One region of the Streptomyces sp. NPDC001351 genome, then DNA from elsewhere that is predicted to be linked to it. Evidence: riboswitches for the same ligand, from Rfam matches in the RefSeq annotation. Region 1 holds a riboswitch; each other region holds the start of a gene.
The links. A riboswitch is a leader RNA that binds a small molecule or an ion and turns the genes downstream of it on or off. The one in region 1 is predicted to bind thiamine pyrophosphate.

Region 2: linked by a shared signal. The riboswitch ahead of ACFY1U_RS46605 (thiamine ABC transporter substrate binding subunit) and the one ahead of thiC (phosphomethylpyrimidine synthase ThiC) in region 1 are both predicted to bind thiamine pyrophosphate.
Region 3: linked by a shared signal. The riboswitch ahead of thiO (glycine oxidase ThiO) and the one ahead of thiC (phosphomethylpyrimidine synthase ThiC) in region 1 are both predicted to bind thiamine pyrophosphate.
Region 4: linked by a shared signal. The riboswitch ahead of ACFY1U_RS02010 (tetratricopeptide repeat protein) and the one ahead of thiC (phosphomethylpyrimidine synthase ThiC) in region 1 are both predicted to bind thiamine pyrophosphate.

The regions. Positions count from the first base shown of each region.
Region 1 covers NZ_JBIAWS010000004.1:580,093-584,783, forward strand. The annotation lists gene ACFY1U_RS17640 (SsgA family sporulation/cell division regulator) at 1-265, shown strand, start outside; gene ACFY1U_RS17645 (YibE/F family protein) at 443-1,927, opposite strand; TPP riboswitch at 1,999-2,188, shown strand; gene thiC (phosphomethylpyrimidine synthase ThiC) at 2,181-4,001, shown strand; gene ACFY1U_RS17655 (hypothetical protein) at 4,146-4,691, shown strand, end outside.
Region 2 covers NZ_JBIAWS010000021.1:154,433-159,123, forward strand. The annotation lists gene ACFY1U_RS46600 (ABC transporter permease) at 1-1,284, opposite strand, end outside; gene ACFY1U_RS46605 (thiamine ABC transporter substrate binding subunit) at 1,329-2,405, opposite strand; TPP riboswitch at 2,493-2,600, opposite strand; gene rlmN (23S rRNA (adenine(2503)-C(2))-methyltransferase RlmN) at 2,624-3,730, opposite strand.
Region 3 covers NZ_JBIAWS010000001.1:767,799-772,489, forward strand. The annotation lists gene pknB (Stk1 family PASTA domain-containing Ser/Thr kinase) at 1-247, opposite strand, end outside; gene ACFY1U_RS03505 (thiazole synthase) at 366-1,160, opposite strand; gene thiS (sulfur carrier protein ThiS) at 1,164-1,364, opposite strand; gene thiO (glycine oxidase ThiO) at 1,361-2,515, opposite strand; TPP riboswitch at 2,513-2,624, opposite strand; gene ACFY1U_RS03520 (hypothetical protein) at 2,678-3,028, shown strand; gene ACFY1U_RS03525 (NAD(P)/FAD-dependent oxidoreductase) at 3,061-4,302, shown strand; gene ACFY1U_RS03530 (Rv2175c family DNA-binding protein) at 4,396-4,691, shown strand, end outside.
Region 4 covers NZ_JBIAWS010000001.1:441,962-446,652, reverse strand. The annotation lists gene ACFY1U_RS02020 (glycosyltransferase family 4 protein) at 1-894, opposite strand, end outside; gene ACFY1U_RS02015 (TetR family transcriptional regulator) at 1,105-1,755, shown strand; gene ACFY1U_RS02010 (tetratricopeptide repeat protein) at 1,795-2,658, opposite strand; TPP riboswitch at 2,715-2,902, opposite strand; gene ACFY1U_RS02005 (ferredoxin) at 2,970-3,209, opposite strand; gene ACFY1U_RS02000 (aldehyde dehydrogenase) at 3,214-4,671, opposite strand.

The DNA of each region.
Region 1 (4,691 bases):
CATCGACGGGGTGTGCCGGCCGTGCGGGGAAGGCGATGTGCGCGTCTCACCCGCCGAACAGGATTCCCTGGCCGAGGTCCTGATCCGGCTTCAGGTCGGCCGCGACCAGGCGCTGTTCCGTGCGTCCACGACGTCGCTCATCACGTTCCTCGACCGCACCGACAAGCTGGTGCCACTCGGTCAGGAGGGTTCCCTCGCCGACTTCGACGCCCACCTCGACGAGGCCCTGGACCGCATCCTGGCGGAGGAGCAGAGCGCTGGCTGAGACGGGACGGCGGGGATCGGCCGGAACGCTTCTTCGTGCGATGCGGAGGGCGCAGTAACGCTTCTCCATGCCTCCATGCCTCCATGCCTCCATGCCTCCATGCCCCCCCCATGCGCACGGCAGCCGGAGTCTGTACCGCCCCAACGTCTGTTCAAGCGGGTCCGAGCGGTCCTCGGCTCACCGCTTGCGCCGTCGGCCCCGCCCCGTGCGTGCCGCAGCAGGTGCTGCGCCGACCGTGCCCGCCGCCTGCTCCGGGCCGGGACGGTCGGCCGCGACCACCAGTGCCGCGAGCAGCGTCGTGACCGGCACCGAGGCGACCAGGCCGATCGAGCCCACCAGTGTCCGTACGATCTCCTCCGCCACCAGTTCGCTGTTGGCGACCGTCCCCACACTGCTCTGCGCGATGGAGAAGAGCAGCAGCAAGGGCAGCGCGGCGCCCGCGTAGGCGAGGACGAGGGTGTTGACGACGGATGCGATGTGGTCGCGGCCGATGCGGATGCCCGCCCGGTACAGCCCCCGCCAGCCCATGGTCGGGTTTGCGTCGTGCAACTCCCAGACAGCCGACGTCTGGGTGACCGTCACGTCGTCGAGGACACCGAGCGAACCGATGATGACGCCGGCCAGCAGCAGGCCGCTCATGTCGATCGACGGGTACAGGCCGTGGATCAGACCGGTGTTGTCGTCCGTGTTGCCGGTCAACGCGGCCCAGCCGATGAATTCGGAGCCGAGCAGGCCGATCAGGATGAGCGAGAGCAGCGTGCCCAGCACCGCCACGGAGGTACGGGCCGACAGGCCGTGGCACATGTAGAGCGCGATCAGCATGATGGCGCTCGATCCGATCACCGCCACGAGCAGCGGGTTCGAACCTTGCAGGATCGCGGGCAGGATGAAGAAGGTCAGCACCATGAAGCTGACGGCCAGCGCGATCAGGGCCATCAGCCCGCGCAACCGGCCCACCACTACGACCGCGAGTGCGAAGATGCCGGCCAGCAGCGCCATGGGGAAGCGGCGGTTCACATCGGCGACCGAGTACTGCAGATCCTTCGGCGCGGAGGGCTCGTAGGCGGCCACGACCTTCTCGCCCTCGTGCAGTTGCCGCGACTGGTCCGGCTGCACGATCTCGGTGAACGTACGGCCCTTGTCCTTGCCGGTGTCGACGCGGATCGTCGCCTTCTTACAGGTGCCTTTCGCCTGCTGCTGGGCGGAGGAGCCCTCTGCGGTGGAGGTGTCCCCGGTCGGGGTCTCGCCCGAGGCGTTCACCGACTTGCAGCTCACCTCGACGACCTTGGCGACCGTCGCCTGCTGGGTCTGCCGGTCGAAACCCACACCGGTGCGCTGGTGCGGCGGGGCACCACCGGGCCACAGGACCACGAGCCCGACCGCGACGGCCGCGGCGAACGGGATCAGGATGGCGGCGATGACCTTGCGCAGGTGCTGGGAGACGGGTGCCGCCGGACCGTGGCTGTGCGAGTGACCGTGCCCGCCACCGGAACCATGGCTGTGCCCCGGCCCGTGCCCGCCACTGGACTCGTGACCGTCCCTGGCGCCCGGTCCTGGCCCGTGGTGGTGACCGGCCCCGAAACCATGGCTGCTGCCGTCTCCGGAGCCGTGTCCGCGAGGCTGCTCCGGAGGGGGGTAGGGGGGCTGATGCGTCGTGGTCACCGCCCGATCATCGCAAGAGCGGCAGGGGCCCTCTGTTCAGCGCGCCCGAATTGACGCTAGCGTGGAGGCACCTTTGCACACGCGGGAGCTCGGAGCACCGGGCTGAGAGGGCGCTGACCTCCGTCCCAGCGATGTTTCACGTGGAACATCACCGAAGTCGAGTGATGTTCCCCACGAGACGTCGACAGACGGAAACCGCTGCGTCGACCGCCGAACCTGTTACCGGGTAATGCCGGCGTAGGGAGTAGGTCTCATGACCAACAAGGACGCACGCACGCCTGCCTCCAGCCAGGACGGACAGCCCATTCAGGGCGAACAGTCCCAGGAGGCCGGGAAGTCCATCGGCTGGCACAAGGCGTATGTCGAGGGCTCACGCCCCGATCTGCGGGTGCCGGTCCGTCAGGTGCATCTCACCAACGGGCAGTCGGTCACGCTGTACGACACGTCGGGCCCGTACACCGATCCGCTCATCGACACCGATGTGCGCAGGGGGCTTGCCCCGCTGCGCGAGAACTGGATCATCGCGCGCGGTGACACCGAGGAGTACGCGGGCCGTCCCGCCCGTCCTGAGGACGACGGGATCAAGCACACCTCTCCGCGAGGCGGTCTGCGCAACCTCGACGCGGTCTTCCCGGGCCGGCCGCGCCAGCCGCGCCGCAGTCGCGACGGCAAGGCGGTCACGCAGCTCGCGTATGCCCGCCGTGGGGAGATCACGCCGGAGATGGAGTACGTGGCCATCCGGGAGAACGTCTCGCCCGAGGTCGTCCGCCAGGAGATCGAGGCGGGCCGCGCGGTACTGCCGGCCAACGTCAATCACCCGGAGATCGAGCCGATGATCATCGGCAAGCGGTTCCTGGTGAAGGTCAACGCCAACATCGGCAACTCCGCGGTGACCTCTTCCATCGAGGAGGAGGTCGAGAAGATGACCTGGGCGACCCGTTGGGGCGCCGACACGGTCATGGACCTGTCCACCGGCCGCAACATCCACACCACGCGTGAATGGGTGCTGCGCAACTCCCCCGTCCCCATCGGCACGGTGCCGCTCTATCAGGCCCTGGAGAAGGTGGACGGCCGAGCCGAGGAGCTCAGCTGGGAGATCTACAAGGACACCGTCATCGAGCAGGCCGAGCAGGGCGTGGACTACATGACGGTCCACGCGGGCGTCCGTCTGCCGTACGTCCCGCTCACCGCGAACCGCAAGACCGGCATCGTCTCGCGCGGCGGCTCGATCATGGCCGCGTGGTGCCTCGCGCACCACAAGGAGTCGTTCCTGTACGAGAACTTCGAGGAACTCTGCGAGATCCTCGCCGCCTACGACGTCACGTACTCGCTGGGCGACGGCCTCAGGCCGGGATCGATCGCGGACGCCAACGACGAGGCGCAGTTCGCGGAGTTGCGCACGCTCGGGGAACTCAACCGGATCGCCAAGCGTTTCAACGTACAGACCATGATCGAGGGCCCGGGACACGTCCCGATGCACAAGATCAAGGAGAACATCGACCTTCAGCAGGAGATCTGTGATGAAGCTCCGTTCTATACGCTCGGCCCGCTGACCACCGACGTCGCGCCTGCGTACGACCACATCACCTCCGGCATAGGTGCCGCGATGATCGCCTGGTGGGGCACGGCCATGCTCTGCTATGTCACGCCCAAGGAACACCTGGGCCTGCCCAACCGTGACGACGTCAAGACCGGTGTCATCACCTACAAGATCGCAGCCCATGCAGCCGACCTCGCCAAGGGGCACCCCGGTGCGCAGGAGTGGGACGACGCGCTGTCCGACGCCCGCTTCGAGTTCCGGTGGGAGGACCAGTTCAACCTCGCTCTGGACCCGGACACGGCACGGGAGTTCCACGACGAGACCCTCCCTGCGGAGCCGGCCAAGACCGCCCACTTCTGCTCGATGTGCGGGCCGAAGTTCTGCTCGATGAAGATTAGCCAAAGCATCACAGAGCAGTTCGGTGGTACAGCCGCTGCCGGGGCGTCTGCTGAGGAGGTCGCTGAGGGGATGCTGCAGAAGTCGAAGGAGTTCGCGGCGAGCGGTAACCGGGTCTACCTGCCCCTGGCCGACTGACCCCGACGTTTTGGGCTGATTCCTTGTCCACGGCCCCGGTCAAGACGGCCGGGGCCACACGAGGCTTTGGGAAATCTTGCTCCAAGCCGTAACGGAAGAGACAAGATCGCGCATGGCGTGATCTATGTCCCTACCCTGCCTGACATGGGCGGGATCGATGTAGCCAATGGAGTCGTCGGCGCGGTGCTGGGGATGCTGTTCGCGGTGTTGTTCCAACAACCGTTACAGGACAGCTGGTACAGACTGCGGACTCGCTCCACGAGAGCGGTACGCAGCCTGAGGCAGCGGGAGGAGTCCAGTCCCGCGTGGAGAGCCTTCTCCGTAGGCCCCCTCCACACATCTGCCCTGATTGTGGAAGGGGATGGTGAGTCGTCCATACCTGCCGAAGCCATCTACATCCAGGTCCTCGACGAGGAGATCGAGCTGCCCTCGGACATGGTCGGCTGGCGCGCTGAAATTGAGGCTGAGAGCGCGCGTTTGCGTGCGGAGGGTCAGACACCGTTGTGGAATGGTCCTCGCTACGCAGTCGAGTCGTTCGACGTCTCACGCACCGCCCTCGACGAGCAGCCCGAAGTTCATCTGAGGCTGCGCCCGACGGACTATTACACCTTTCTCGCGGCCCAGCAGCTCGACCGCCGACTAGCCGACGGGTCAACTCCCCGGTCCCGCTACCTCGACCCGGACAATCCG
Region 2 (4,691 bases), on a different contig from region 1:
ACGCGCGTCCACGGCCCGCAGCACCGGCAGCATGGTCCGTACGACGAAGGGGGCGCCCACCAGCGCCTGCGCGAGCGGCACCAGAATCCATGAACTGCGCAGATCCAGCGGCGGCTTGTCCAGCGCGATCAGGAAGCCGAAGCCGACGGTCACGGCGGAGACGCCCAGGGGCAGCATCAGCAGCGCGTCGAAGCCGCGGACCAGCCGGCCCGCGTCCCGGCGCGCGAGCGCCGCGGCGGCCAGACCGCCGATCGCCACGGCGATGGCGGTCGCGGCGAGGGCGTACTGCAGCGAGTTGCCGATGGCCTGGATCGGCGGCACGAGGAAGGTCCCGCCGTCGTCGTGGGTCAGCGCCCGGTAGTAGCCGAAGCCGGAGGCGCCGAGGGAGCGCTGCACCAGCACCGCGAGCGGCAGCACGAGCAGCAGGAGGACGGTGGCGAGGACCCCGGCCAGCAGCGCCCACTGCCCGGCCCCGCGCGGCCGCCGCGCCGTGATGTTCGCGTCCACGAGCCGCAGGGCGGTCTCCCGCCGCCGTACCGTCCAGGCGTGCACGGCGAGGATCGCGCCGACGGCGGCGAACTGGACGATCGTGAGCACCGCGGCGGTGGACAGGTCGAAGATCTCCGAGGTCTGCCGGTAGATCTCGACCTCAAGGGTGGAGAAGGTCGGGCCGCCGAGGATCTGCACCACGCCGAAGGAGGTGAAGGTGAACAGAAACACCATCAGCGCGGCGGCGGCCACGGCGGGCGCGAGCGCCGGCAGGGTCACCTTCCGCCAGGCCCGCAGCGGAGACGCACCCAGCATCCGTGCCGCCTCCTCCTGACGCGGGTCGAGCTGCCCCCACAGACCGCCGACGGTCCGTACGACCACGGCGTAGTTGAAGAAGACGTGCGCCAGCAGGATGGCCCAGACCGTGGTGTCCAGCCGTACGCCCCACAGCTCGTCGAGCAGTCCCCCGCGTCCGACCAGCGCCAGGAACGCCGTACCGACGACGACCGTCGGCAGCACGAACGGGACGGTGACGACGGCCCGCAGCACCTGCTTGCCGGGAAAGTCGAGGCGCGCGAAGACATACGCGCCGGGGAGCGCGACCAGGAGCGTGAGCGCGGTGGAGGCGAGCGCCTGCCAGGTGGTGAACCACAGGACGTGCCGGATGTCGGACTGCGTGACGACGTCGGCGATCCGCCCGAACTGCCACTTCCCGTCGACCTTGAGCCCGCGCGCCACGATCGCGGCGACGGGCCAGACGAAGAAGGCGGCGAAGAACGCGACGGGCACGGCCATCAGGCCGAGCCGCACCGCGCTCCCCGTCCGCCTTTGGCGGACGGCTACTTCAGTACGAGTGACGTCCACGACTTGACCCACTGGTCACGGTTGGCGGCGATCTTCGTCGGGGCCATGGTCTCGGGGTCCTTGGCCGGCTGCCCGTACTTCGCGAACTCCGGCGGCACCTTGGCGCCCTCGATCACCGGGTAGACGAACATGTTGAGCGGCATGTCCTCCTGGAACTCCTTGCCGACCAGGAAGTCGATGAACGCCTTCCCGCCCTTGGTGTTCCCGGCGTTGCTGAGCAGCCCGGCGTACTCGATCTGCCGGAAGCAGGTGCCGTACGACGTTCCGATCGGCGCGGTCTTCGGCTTCGGGTCGCCGTAGATGACCTCGGCGGGCGGCGAAGAGGCGTAGGAGACGACGAGCGGCCGGTCCGCCTTGGCCTTCTTGCCGCCCGCGGATCCGGAGAACTCCTGGTTGTAGGCCTGCTCCCAGCCGTCGACGACCTTCACGCCGTTCGCCTTGAGCTTCTTCCAGTAGCCCTGCCAGCCGTCGTCTCCGTACTGGGCGGCGGTGCCGAGCAGGAAGCCGAGGCCGGGCGAGGAGGTGGAGGCGTTCTCGGTGACGAGGAGGTTCTTGTAGGCGGGCTTGACGAGATCGTCGAACGACTGGGGCGGGGTCAGCTTGTGCTCGCTGAAGTACGCCTTGTCGTAGTTGACGCAGATGTCACCGGAGTCGATCGGCGTGACCCGGTGCCTCGCCTGGTCGACCCGGTACTGCGCCTGGATCCGGTCCGCGCCCTTCGCCTCGTACGACTGGAACAGCCCGTTGTCGAGCGCCCGCGAGAGCAAGGTGTTGTCGACGCCGAAGAAGACGTCGCCCTGCGGGTTGTCCTTGGTGAGGATGGCCTTGTTGACGGCCTGCCCGGCGTCGCCGCTCTTGAGGACCCTGACCTTGTATCCGGACTGCTTCTCGAAGTCCGCGAGGACGTTCTTCGAGACGGCCCACGAGTCGTGGCTGACGAGGGTCACGGTCTTGGAGTCCGCCGAGCCTCCGCTGCCGGACGAGGACCCGCACGCGGACAGCGTGATCAGGCCGAGGCCGACCGCGGCGGCCACGAACGTCTTGGTGTGCACTGAATTCCTCCTGGCTGACCAGGAAGAGACGCGGCCCTGCCCGGGACCGCCGGAGCATTCCGCCGGCTCCCGGGCAGGGCGCAACAGCTCGAGTGAAGACCGAACTTCCTACCCAGAATGACCTGGGCAAGGTTCAGAGGGTCTGCGGCCCGGTTGCCGCACTCTCAGCGCTGTGGCGCTCCCCTGTCGGAATATGAAGATGTACGTACCGGCTCAGGCTACCGCTCGGTGGCCGCGAGCTGACCGCAGGCCCCGTCGATCTCCTGCCCCCGGGTGTCCCGGACGGTCACCGGCACACCATGCGCGGCGATGGCTTCGACGAAGGCCTTCTCGTCCTCGGGCCGGGAGGCGGTCCACTTCGAGCCGGGCGTCGGGTTCAGCGGGATGAGGTTGACGTGCACGGGCTTGCCACGGAGCAGCCGCCCGAGCCGGTCACCGCGCCACGCCTGGTCGTTGATGTCGCGAATGAGCGCGTACTCGATGCTCAGCCGCCGCCCGCTCTTCTCGACGTACTCGAACCCGGCGTCGAGGACCTCGCGCACCTTCCACCGCGTGTTGACGGGGACGAGGGTGTCGCGCAGCTCGTCGTCCGGCGCGTGCAGCGAGATGGCGAGCCGGCACTTGAAGCCCTCGTCGGCGAACCGGTGGATCGCGGGCACCAGACCGACGGTCGAGACGGTGATGCCGCGCTGCGACAGCCCGAGCCCGTCCGGAGCGGGATCGGTGAGCGCCCGGACGGCCCCGACCACGCGCTTGTAGTTGGCGAGCGGCTCGCCCATCCCCATGAAGACGATGTTGGACAGCCGGGAGGGCCCGCCGGGCACCTCGCCGTCCCGCAGCGCCCGCATCCCGTCGACGATCTGGTGCACGATCTCGGCGGTGGACAGATTCCGGTCGAGCCCGGCCTGCCCGGTGGCGCAGAAGGGGCAGTTCATCCCGCAGCCGGCCTGCGAGCTGATGCACATGGTCACCCGGTCCGGGTAGCGCATCAGCACCGACTCGACGAGCGTCCCGTCGAACAGCCGCCACAGGGTCTTGCGGGTCGTCCCCTGGTCGGTCGACAGATGCCGTACGACCGTCATCAGCTCGGGAAGCAGCGCCTCCTGCAGCTTGCCGCGCGAACCGGCCGGGATGTCGGTCCACTCCGCCGGGTCGTGCGCATACCGCGCGAAGTAGTGCTGCGACAGCTGCTTGGCACGAAACGGCTTCTCGCCGATCTCGGCCACCGCTTCCTTGCGCTCGGCGGGCGTGAGATCGGCAAGATGCCGCGGCGGCTTCTTGGCTCCGCGGGGGGCGACGAAAGTGAGTTCTCCGGGCTTAGGCATGGCTGTACCAGTGTCGCAGATCCAATTGGGTGACCTGGGGCTGCGAGGTGGGACGCCTGTCACTGGTGGTCGTCATCCGTCACCGCTGAGCGCCCTCGGACGGCCCACAGACGGCCCGAAATTCTCGGATCCCCCAGGGCCTGACCAGCTAGCATCGCTGCCAGTCCAGGGGACGGGGGTGCGCCATGGCAATCGGCCGCAAGGGTTCGCGACGCACCGTCGTCGACGGCACGACTTTCCGTTGGCGCCTGCGCCGCCAGCCCACGTACGACCAGGCTCTCTGTGATCGACCGTGCACGTACGCCGTGCAGCACGCTGATACCCCTGGCACGACCCTGGTCGTCACCACGAATCAGCCACACGCCAGCAACTGGTTCGGTGCGCCGAGTGTCGCGGTTCTGCCCAGAGACGTCGCCGCCGCTATCGCGTTGGCTCTCTCCCGAGGCTGGTCCCCCACGCAGCCGGCCTCCCCGTTCCACCTGGACCAGTCCGAAGGCTTCGCCGCTGGCCCGGCGCTACCTCTCGACTGAGCCGCCGCGCTGCTTCTCAGGCCAAGCGCTTAGAAGGCGCTGGAGCGGACCACCGGGTGAGCGGGCCTGACCTGGCCGTTTCCGGGCGCTGAGTGCGGACGTTCGGCTAGCTCGTACGCGCATGTGATCGCAGTCGCGACGAAGCTCGTCTTGGGGGCCTGCGGTTCCAGTGGCACCATAAAGGATCAAGACGCAAAATTAAATAGATGGAGCAGCACGTCAGAGTGGCGGGCCCCCAGGCGTCTTGATCATGGTTCGCAACGGGCCTCGACAGGTTCCTGGGTGGGTCCCGACGTCCCTCAATTTTCATCCCCCAACGTCACGTTGTAGCGGGAGAAAGCACTATGGTTACGGGCCTTGATGACGCTGTCGCGGCAGCAGCTGCAAAAACCGTAGGAGGCGCCGCAGGAAAGCTAGCAGGACTGGGTGTA
Region 3 (4,691 bases), on a different contig from region 1:
CGAAGACCTGCACCACGTTCGGGTGTGCGAGCCTCGCGACCGACTTGGCCTCGCGGATGAACCGGTCGACGAAGGTGCCGTCGGCCGCGAGCGTCGGATGCATCACCTTGAGCGCGAGCACGCGGTCCAGGCGGGTGTCCAGGGCCCGGTAGACCGTGGCCATCCCGCCGACCGCGATCCGCGCGTCCACGCGATAGCGCCCGTCGAGCACCTGCCCGACCAGAGGGTCCTGAAGGGTCGTATCCACGCAGGTGAGTGTACGAGCCGTGACTGACAGGGCTGCCGGTTCGGGTGAGATCGGAGCGGGACTGCAGCCGACCTGTGACGGACGTCGCACCCACTTCCGGAACTTGTCGAACGCGCGTTCAGAACGCGGGGCGTTCGGGATCCAGGTGCGCGCGCCCCTCATGCGGCGAGGACGCCTCCGCGAAATGGCGGCGCGGGATGCGGCCCGCCCGGTACGCGAGCCTGCCCGCCTCCACGGCGTGCTTCATGGCCTCGGCCATCAGCTGCGGCTCCTGTGCCCGCGTCACCGCTGAGGCGAGCATCACACCCGCACACCCCAGCTCCATCGCGAGCGCCGCGTCCGAGGCCGTACCGGCGCCCGCGTCCAAAATCACCGGCACGCGCGCGTGCTCGGTGATCAGCTGGAAGTTGTGCGGGTTGCGGATGCCGAGCCCGGAGCCGATGGGTGAGCCGAGCGGCATGATCGCCGCGCAGCCGACGTCCTCCAGCTTGCGGGCGAGAACCGGGTCGTCGTTGGTGTACGGCAGCACGGTGAAACCGTCGTCGACCAGGGTCTCGGCGGCGTCCAGCAGCTCGATCGGGTCCGGCAGCAGGGTGCGCTCGTCGGCGATCACCTCAAGTTTGATCAATTCGGTGCCGAGTGCCTCGCGCGCGAGGCGGGCGGTCAGCACGGCCTCCCCGGCGGTGAAGCAGCCCGCCGTGTTCGGCAGCACCCGGATGCCGAGCTTCTCCAGGACGGACACCACCGAGCCGTGCACCGAGGGGTCCACGCGCCGCATCGCGACCGTCGTCAGCTCCGTGCCGGACGCCATCAGCGCCCGCTCGAGGACGTCGAGGCTGGGGGCACCGCCGGTGCCCATGATCAGGCGGGACGTGAAGGACGTACCGCCGATGACAAAGGGGTCGTCGGCCATGGGTCAGCCTCCTTGGACGGCGGTGAGGACCTCGACGCGGTCGCCCTCACGGAGGGACGTCGACGGCCACTGTGCGCGCGGCACGACGGTTTCGTTCAGGGCGGCGGCCACTCCGGAGGGAGCCGGGGTCAGCGCGCGGACGACGGTGTCGAGAGCCGTGCCGGAAGCGAACTCCCGGAGCTCTCCGTTGACGGAGATGTTCATGCGGGCTGCTCCAGGAGCGCGAAACGCTTGGGGGTGAACGGGCGTGCCTCGTCCGGGAGTTCACCGGTGGCCAGGACATGCGCCATGGCGTCGCCGGTGACCGGCGTGAGCAGCACGCCGTTGCGGTAGTGGCCGGTGGCCAGCAGCAGACCGGGCAGTTCGGTCGGCCCGAGCAAGGGCGCGTTGTCCGGGGAGCCGGGGCGCAGGCCGGCCCGCGTCTCCGTCAGCGGCAGCTCGGTGATCCCGGGGACCAGTTCGTGGGCGTCGCGCAGCAGCTCGTACACCCCGCCCGCGGTGACCGTCGTGTCCCAGCCCAGCTCCTCACTGGTCGCACCGATCACCAGCTCGCCGCTCTCGCGCGGCACCAGGTAGACATGGCTGCCGCGGACGACGGCGCGCACCGTGCGGCTCAGGAACGGCGCGTACCGCTTCGGCACGGTCAGCCGCAGCACCTGCCCCTTCACGGGGCGCACGGGCGGCAACACCTCGTCCGGGACGCCCGGCAGCCGTCCGCTGAGGCTGCCGGCGGCCAGGACCACCTGGCCCGCGCCCAGCTCCGCGCCGTCCGTCGTGGTGACGCCGCAGGCCCGGTCCCGTACGACATGGAAACGCTCGGCCCACGCCCGGTGGAACACCACTCCGGCCCGCTCGCACGCGGCCACCAGCGCGCGTGCCAGCCGCCGCGGGTCGATCTGGTGGTCACCGTCCACCCTCAGGCCGCCGCGCACGCCCGGTGCGAGCATCGGCTCCAGGCGCCGGCACTCGCGCCCCGACAGCCACTCCGACTCCAGGCCCGACTCCCGCTGCAGCGCGTGCAGTTCGCGCAGATGGGCGCGGTCGTCGGCGTCCAGGGCGACGGCGAGCGTGCCGCACCGGCGGTAGCCGAGGTCCTGGCCGGTGAGCTCGGTGAGCTCGGCCGCGAAGTCCGGGTAGCGGCGGGCCGAGGCCAGATTGAGGCCGAGCAGTGTCTGCTCGCCGTAGTGCAGTTCCGTGACCGCGGCCAGCATCCCGGCGGCCACCTGGGCGGCCCCGCCGCCCGGTTCGGGGTCCACGACGGCCGTGGAGAAGCCGCGCTGCGCGGCCCGCCAGGCCGTGACCAGGCCGATGATTCCGCCCCCGATGACGAGGACGTCTGACGTACGTGACGACATGGGCGTCCAGCCCCTCCCTTCGCCGGCATGACCCGGATCAGGTTCGTACGGTCGGAGGCCGCCAGCCTCCCTCTCAGCCCGGTGCGTCCGGGCTCCCGCGAGTGCTTGTACGTTGGCCACCCTAGCCCGACCCGCCGTGCCTCTGTAAGGGAGCCTTCCGTCATGCCCCGCTCGCTGGACGGCCTCGTCCTCGCCCCCGTCGCCGACCAGGCCCCAGGTCAGGTGGGTACCCGGACCCGGTTCACGTACCACGAGCAGGACGGCGAGATCTGGGCCGAGTACGCGGGCGGCGACGTCGTACGCGGGCATCTGGTGGGTACTCGGTCAGGTGACCGGCTGGACTTCCGGTACGTCCAGCTGAAGAACGACGGGACGACGTCCTCCGGGCACTGCGTCTCGGCCGTCGTGGAGTTGCCGGACGGGCGGGTGCGCCTGGAGGAGACCTGGGAGTGGGAGTCGCAGTCCGGCAGCGGAACGAGTGTTGTGGAGCAGGTCACTGAGCACGACTCCTGACTGACAAATAGTCAGTTGTCTATGGTGATCAGGTGAGCGAGCAGACGCGGGAAGTGAGCACGTCACCGGGGCGGCGCGTGGTCGTCGTCGGCGCGGGCATGGCCGGTGTCCAGACGGCGGTCGCCCTGCGCGAACAGGGCTTCACCGGCACCGTGACGGTGATCGGCGCCGAACCCCATCAGCCCTACGACCGGCCGCCGCTGTCCAAGGCCGTTCTGCTCGGCAAGTCCGAGGGCTCCGCCTTCGACGTCGACTTCGAGGCGCTCGGCATCGAACTGCGACTGGGATGCGAGGTGCTCGGCGTGCGCCCCGGCGGGCACGAGCTGGACACCGAGGCCGGGCCCGTGCCGTACGACGTCCTGGTCCTCGCGACAGGCGCCGAACCGATCACGCTCCCGGGCACCGAGGGCGTGCCCGGCGTGCACCTGCTGCGCACCCTGGACGACGCCGCGCGGCTGCGGCCCGTGCTGGCCAGGCAGCACGACATCGTGGTCGTCGGCGCGGGCTGGATCGGCGCGGAGTTCGCCACGGCCGCGCGCGAGGCGGGCTGCGCGGTGACCGTCGTCGAGGCCGCCGACCGGCCGCTCGCCGGCGCGCTGCCCGCGGAGGTGGCCGCACCGATGGCCGCCTGGTACGCCGACGCGGGCGCCGAACTGCGCACACACGCGCGCGTGGCGCACATCGAGCCCGGCGCGGTCGTCCTCGCCGACGGCTCCCGGCTGCCCGCGGGCGCCGTCGTGGTCGGCATCGGCGCGCGCCCCGCCACCGACTGGCTGACCGGCGCCGGCATCGAGCTCGGCGCGCACCGCGAGGTCCTCGCCGACGCCCGTCTGCGCACCTCGGCACCGGACGTCTACGCCGTCGGCGACTGCGCCTCCTTCCCCTCGGGACGGTATGGCGAGCGCCTGCTGGTCCATCACTGGGACAACGCCCTCCAGGGCCCGCGCACGGTGGCCGCGAACATCATCGGCGAGGCCACCGGCGAGCCCCCCGCGGTCTACGACCCGGTCCCGTACTTCTGGTCCGAGCAGTTCGGCCGCTTCGTCCAGTACGCCGGTCACCACACCGGCGCCGACACGACCGTGTGGCGCGGCGACCCGTCGGGCCCCGCCTGGTCCGTCTGCTGGCTGCGCGAGAGCCGCCTGGTCGCCCTGCTGGCGGTCGGCAGGCCGAGGGACCTGGCGCAGGGCAGACGGCTGATCGAGGCGGGCACCCCGATGGACCCGGAGCTGCTCGCGGACCCGGCACGGCCCATGAAGACGGCCACGGCGTAGCACGGCGGGACGGCGGTCCCGACAGGCGGCGAAACCCCCAGGTCGGACGCTTCTGGCTTCCGACTGTCAGTGCGGGATGGCAGGCTTGAGTCCGTGACCGAGATTGACGCAAAGATCGATGCTCTCGTCCCCGCCTGGCTCACCCTCCCCGACATCGCAGAGATGCTCGATGTCGAGGTGACGCGTGTGCGGCAGCTGGTCAAGGAGGGCCAGCTCATCGCCGTACGCCGAGGTGAGAACCGCGCGCTGCACGTCCCCGCCGCATTCATCGACGAGGCCGAGCAGAGGGTCGTCAAGGGCCTGACCGGCACCCTGACACTCCTGAGGGACGACGGCTTCACCGACGAAGAGATGATCGAGTGGCTCTTCACCCCCGACGACAGCCTGCC
Region 4 (4,691 bases), on a different contig from region 1:
GCCCTCCGTGGGCCGCTTGCCGACGACGACGAGGTGGGCGTCCGGGTGCTCGGTGCGGACCTTCGCGAGTGCCTCGACGAGGAAGACGAGGCCCTTGAGCGGGACGTCCGCGCTGGACGTCGTCACGATCCGGCCCGGGACGACGGGGACGGACGGGTCGGGCGAGAAGAGGTCGGTGTCGGCGCCGATGTGGACCACGTGGATACGGTCGTCCCGCACGCCGAGGTGGTCGATGATCTCGGCGCGCGAGGTGCCGGAGACGGTGAGGACCGAGGGCAGGCGGCGGGCGACGCGCTTCTGCATGCGGGTGAAGGCGTACCAGCGCCGCTTGCCCCAGCGCTGCTGCCAGTTCTCGGCGGCGTCCAGCTCCAGCTGCCGGTCGACGGTGATGGGGTGGTGGATGGTGGTCACCAGGGGGGCGCCCACATCGCCCAACAAGCCGTATCCGAGCGTCTGGTTGTCGTGCACGACGTCGAACTCGCCGCGGCGGGCGCGGAGATGGCGGCGGGCGCGCAGGGAGAACGTCAGCGGCTCCGGGAAGCCACCGGTCCACATGGTCGCGACCTCCAGCGCGTCGATCCAGTCGCGGTACTCGTCGCGCCCCGGGGTGCGGAAGGGGTCCGGCGAGCGGTAGAGGTCGAGGCTCGGCAGTTCGGTCAGGCTCAGGCGGCCGGCGTGGTCCGCGCCCTCGTCGAGCACGGGGTAGGGCTGGGAGCCGATGACCTCGACGCGGTGGCCGAGGCGGGCCAGCTCGCGGGAGAGGTGGCGGACGTAGACGCCCTGTCCGCCGCAGAACGGGTTCCCTTTATAGGTGAGGAGCGCGATGTGGAGCGGTCGCTCGCCGTCGGCGGCGAGGTCCTCCTGGGGACCCGCCTGACTGGCCTCAGCGGTCACTCTGGGCCCCCTTCTGCCTGCACTGTCCCGCGAGATTACGCCGGGACGCTAATCTAGAACAAGTTTCAGACTTGATCGTCCAGGAGGCTCTGAATCTACCGGCAGGTAGGGGCGCGGTGAGCAGTGGATCAGGTGATTCGCGCCACGGCACGGGCCCTGCCAAACTCGGTGCGATCACCAGCCCTCACCGACTGTCACGGAACGGGATCCATGCCTGCGCAAGCGAAGGTGGCCAAGGTGGAAGCACGTACCTCGCAGCCGGCCTCCCCGCCCCTCACGGAGCGGCAGGAGGCGCGCCGTCGGCGCATCCTGCACGCGAGCGCGCAGCTGGCCAGCCGGGGTGGTTTCGACGCGGTGCAGATGCGTGAGGTCGCCGAGTCCTCGCAGGTGGCCCTGGGCACCCTCTACCGCTACTTCCCGTCCAAGATCCATCTGCTGGTCGCCACCATGCAGGACCAGCTGGAGCACATGCACGGCACGCTGCGGAAGAAGCCGCCGCAGGGGGAGACGGCGGCCGAGCGGGTCGCCGAGACCCTGATGCGGGCCTTCCGCGCGCTGCAGCGCGAGCCGCATCTGGCGGACGCGATGGTGCGTGCGCTGACCTTCGCCGACCGGAGTGTCTCGCCCGAGGTGGACCAGGTCTCCCGCCAGACCACCGTGATCATCCTGGACGCGATGGGCCAGGAGAACCCGACCCCCGAGCAGCTGTCCGCGGTCCGTGTCATCGAGCACACCTGGCACTCGGCCCTGATCACCTGGCTCTCCGGCCGCGCCTCCATCGCCCAGGTCAAGATCGACATCGAGACGGTGTGCCGGCTGATCGACCTGACGGATCCGGCGGCGACCGCGAACCCGTCCTGAGGAGGACAGGGGAAGCCGGCCGCGCCCCGGAGCCCCGTCTCAGCCGATCGCGGCCAGCCCGCTCCAGCTTCGCCCGATCGCCGCGCCGTCCACCCACACGGCCAGGAGCCGACGTGCCTCCGCCTCCGGAGCCGCGAGGGACACCGTCTGCGCACCTGCCGGCAGGCTCCGGTCCTGCTGATGGGTGCCCTCGCTGCAGCAGGCGCAGAGCACGCGGACGCTGCTGGCCGGTTCGGCGCCGTAGCCGTGGTCGCCGAACAGGTCGAGCAGGGCCCGCAGGTCGTCCGCCTCGCCGGCCGCCACGGTCACCTCCAGGGTGGGCAGCTCGGAGGCCTCGAAGAGGAGCAGCTCGTCGAAGACGGGGAAGGTCACTCCGTCGAGGATCCGCTCCCCCTTCGGCTCGCCGTCGTGGACGACGATCTCGCCGTACCGCCGCCCTCCGGTCACGGGTACGTTGACCACCCGTCCGCGCGTCGGGCACAGCCGCTCGATCCACACGACCTCGCGTTTGCCGCCGGTGTCGAGCCGCACACACGCGTTGCCGAAGCCGTCCACGATCTCGCCGTCGCCGTCCGGGAGGTCGATGCCGAAGCCGGCCCAGGCGTCGCGGGCCGTCGCCCAGTCCCGTTGGATGGTCGCCGCGATGCCCAGGTTCCAGTACGCCGGGTCACCCTCACCGCGCGGGGAGCGCGCGGCGGCCTCGCGTCCGAGTTCATACGCCTTCGCCCAGTTCCGCAGGAACTTGTGGGCGAGCGCGGTGTTGTACCACCAGTTGGCGCTCGGTTTCTCGTCCGGGAAATGGGCGAGCACCTGCTCGTAGAGGCCGGCGGCGCGCAGCCACTCCTCGGCCCCCCACGCCTCACGAGCCTGCTTGATCAGCTTTCTGGCCTCGGACTTGCGCACGCTTCCCCGCCCTGATCGCACCTACGGCAACCGCTGGAGCGTAGCGCGCACACAAAGGACCTACGAGACGGGTTCCCTTCGCCGGCATTACCCGGGTCAGGTAGTGGAGGTCGCCTTCCGGTCGCGGACCTTGCGGTCCACGGCCCTCCGGCCTCTCAGCCCGGACCGTCGACGTCGGTCCCAGCGGACTGACTGCTTCACGCCAGAATCGGCTACTCCGGTTCGGACTCCCTCACTCGTCCCGTAGGCCAATTCCCAGAATAGAACATCCGACCGGGAATGAACCACCTGAAAGGGTACTTTTTCGGGCACTACTCCTCCGGCGGAAACACCGGCTCCCCGCTCTCCAGCAGCGTGATCACGATCGCCTCCACCGGGCAGTTCTCCGCCGCCTCCAGGATGCGTTCGTTGGCGTCGGCCTCCGGCTCGACGGGGTGCGACTGCATGGCCGAGTCGAGACGGAAGGCACCGGTCGCGCGGTGGACGCACTGGGCCGAGCCGATGCAGATGGAGCGGTCGACCTCGACGTGCCAGCGGTCTCCCGCCCCCATCCTCTCAGCCCTCCCAGCCGGCCGGGAGATGGATCATCTTGTGTTCGAGGTACTCGCCGTAGCCCTCGGGGCCGAACTCCCGCCCCAGGCCCGAGTTCTTGTAGCCGCCGAAGGGGCCGAGCATGTCGAGGCTGAAGGTGTTCACCGAGTACGTGCCGGTACGGACCCGGCGTGCGACCTCGATGCCGTGCGCCACGTCCGCCGTCCACACGCTGCCGCTCAGCCCGTAGTCGGAGTCGTTCGCGATCTTCAGGGCTTCGGACTCGTCGCCGTAGGGAAGCAGGCAGATCACCGGGCCGAAGATCTCCTCCCGGGCTATCCGCATCGAGTTGTCGACGTCGCCGAAGAGGGTCGGCTCGACGTACCAGCCGCGGTCCAGGCCCGGCGGGCGGCCGCCGCCGGTGAGTATCTTGGCGCCCTCCTCCTGGCCGATGCGGATGTAGTCGAGGTTGCGCTGCTGCTGGCGCCTGGCGACGAGGGGGCCGACCTGGGTCGCCGCATCCAGCGGGTCGCCGACGACCAGGGCGCTCGCCGCCGCCGCGAAGGCCTCGGCGAACTCTTCGTAGCGCGAGCGCGGCAGGAGGATGCGGGTCTGGGCCACGCACGCCTGGCCGTTGTTCATCCAGGCCGCCGGGACGACGCCCGCGACGGTGGCCGCCACGTCCGCGTCCGGCAGGACGACCGCCGCCGACTTGCCGCCCAGCTCCAGTGTCACGCGGGTGAGGTTGCGGGAGGCCACCTCCATCACGCGCCTGCCCGCCGCCACCGATCCGGTGAAGGCGACCTTGTCGATCCCGGGGTGCCCGACCAGGTACTCGCTGACCTCGCGGTCCGCGGGCAGGATCGACAGCACACCCTCGGGCAGCCCGGCCTCGCGTGTGATGTCGGCCAGGATGTACGCGTCCAGCGGCGACTCGGGCGACGGCTTGAGCACCACCGTGCAGCCGGTGAGCAGCGCGGGCGCGAGCTTGGCGGCGGCCACGAACTGCGGGACGTTCCAGGGGACCACGGCCGCGACGACCCCGACCGGTTCGCGCCGCACCAGGATCTTGCCGAGGACGCCGTCGCGCTGCTCCTCGTATGTGAAGTCGCGGGCGACGGTGATCGCCGCGTCCCACACCATCATCGCGCCGAGCGCCTGCGCGAGGACGCTCCAGGAGTACGGGGAGCCGTTCTCGGAGGAGATCACGCGGGCGATCTCCTCGTGCCGTACGGCGATCGCGTCCTTGATGCGGGTGACGACCTCGATCCGTTCGCCGAGGGTCATCCGCGGCCAGGGCCCCTCGTCGAAGGCACGGCGGGCGACCGCGACGGCCCGGTCGACGTCCCCCCGCGAGGCGTGCGGCACCCGCCCGATGACCTCCTCGGTGTGCGGTGAGATCACCTCGATGACGTCCTTGCCGAGGGGGTCGGTCAACTCCCCGCCGATGAACAGCTGTCCGTGTTCCACGAGCTCGGTCATGGCCGACTGCCTCCCCGGAG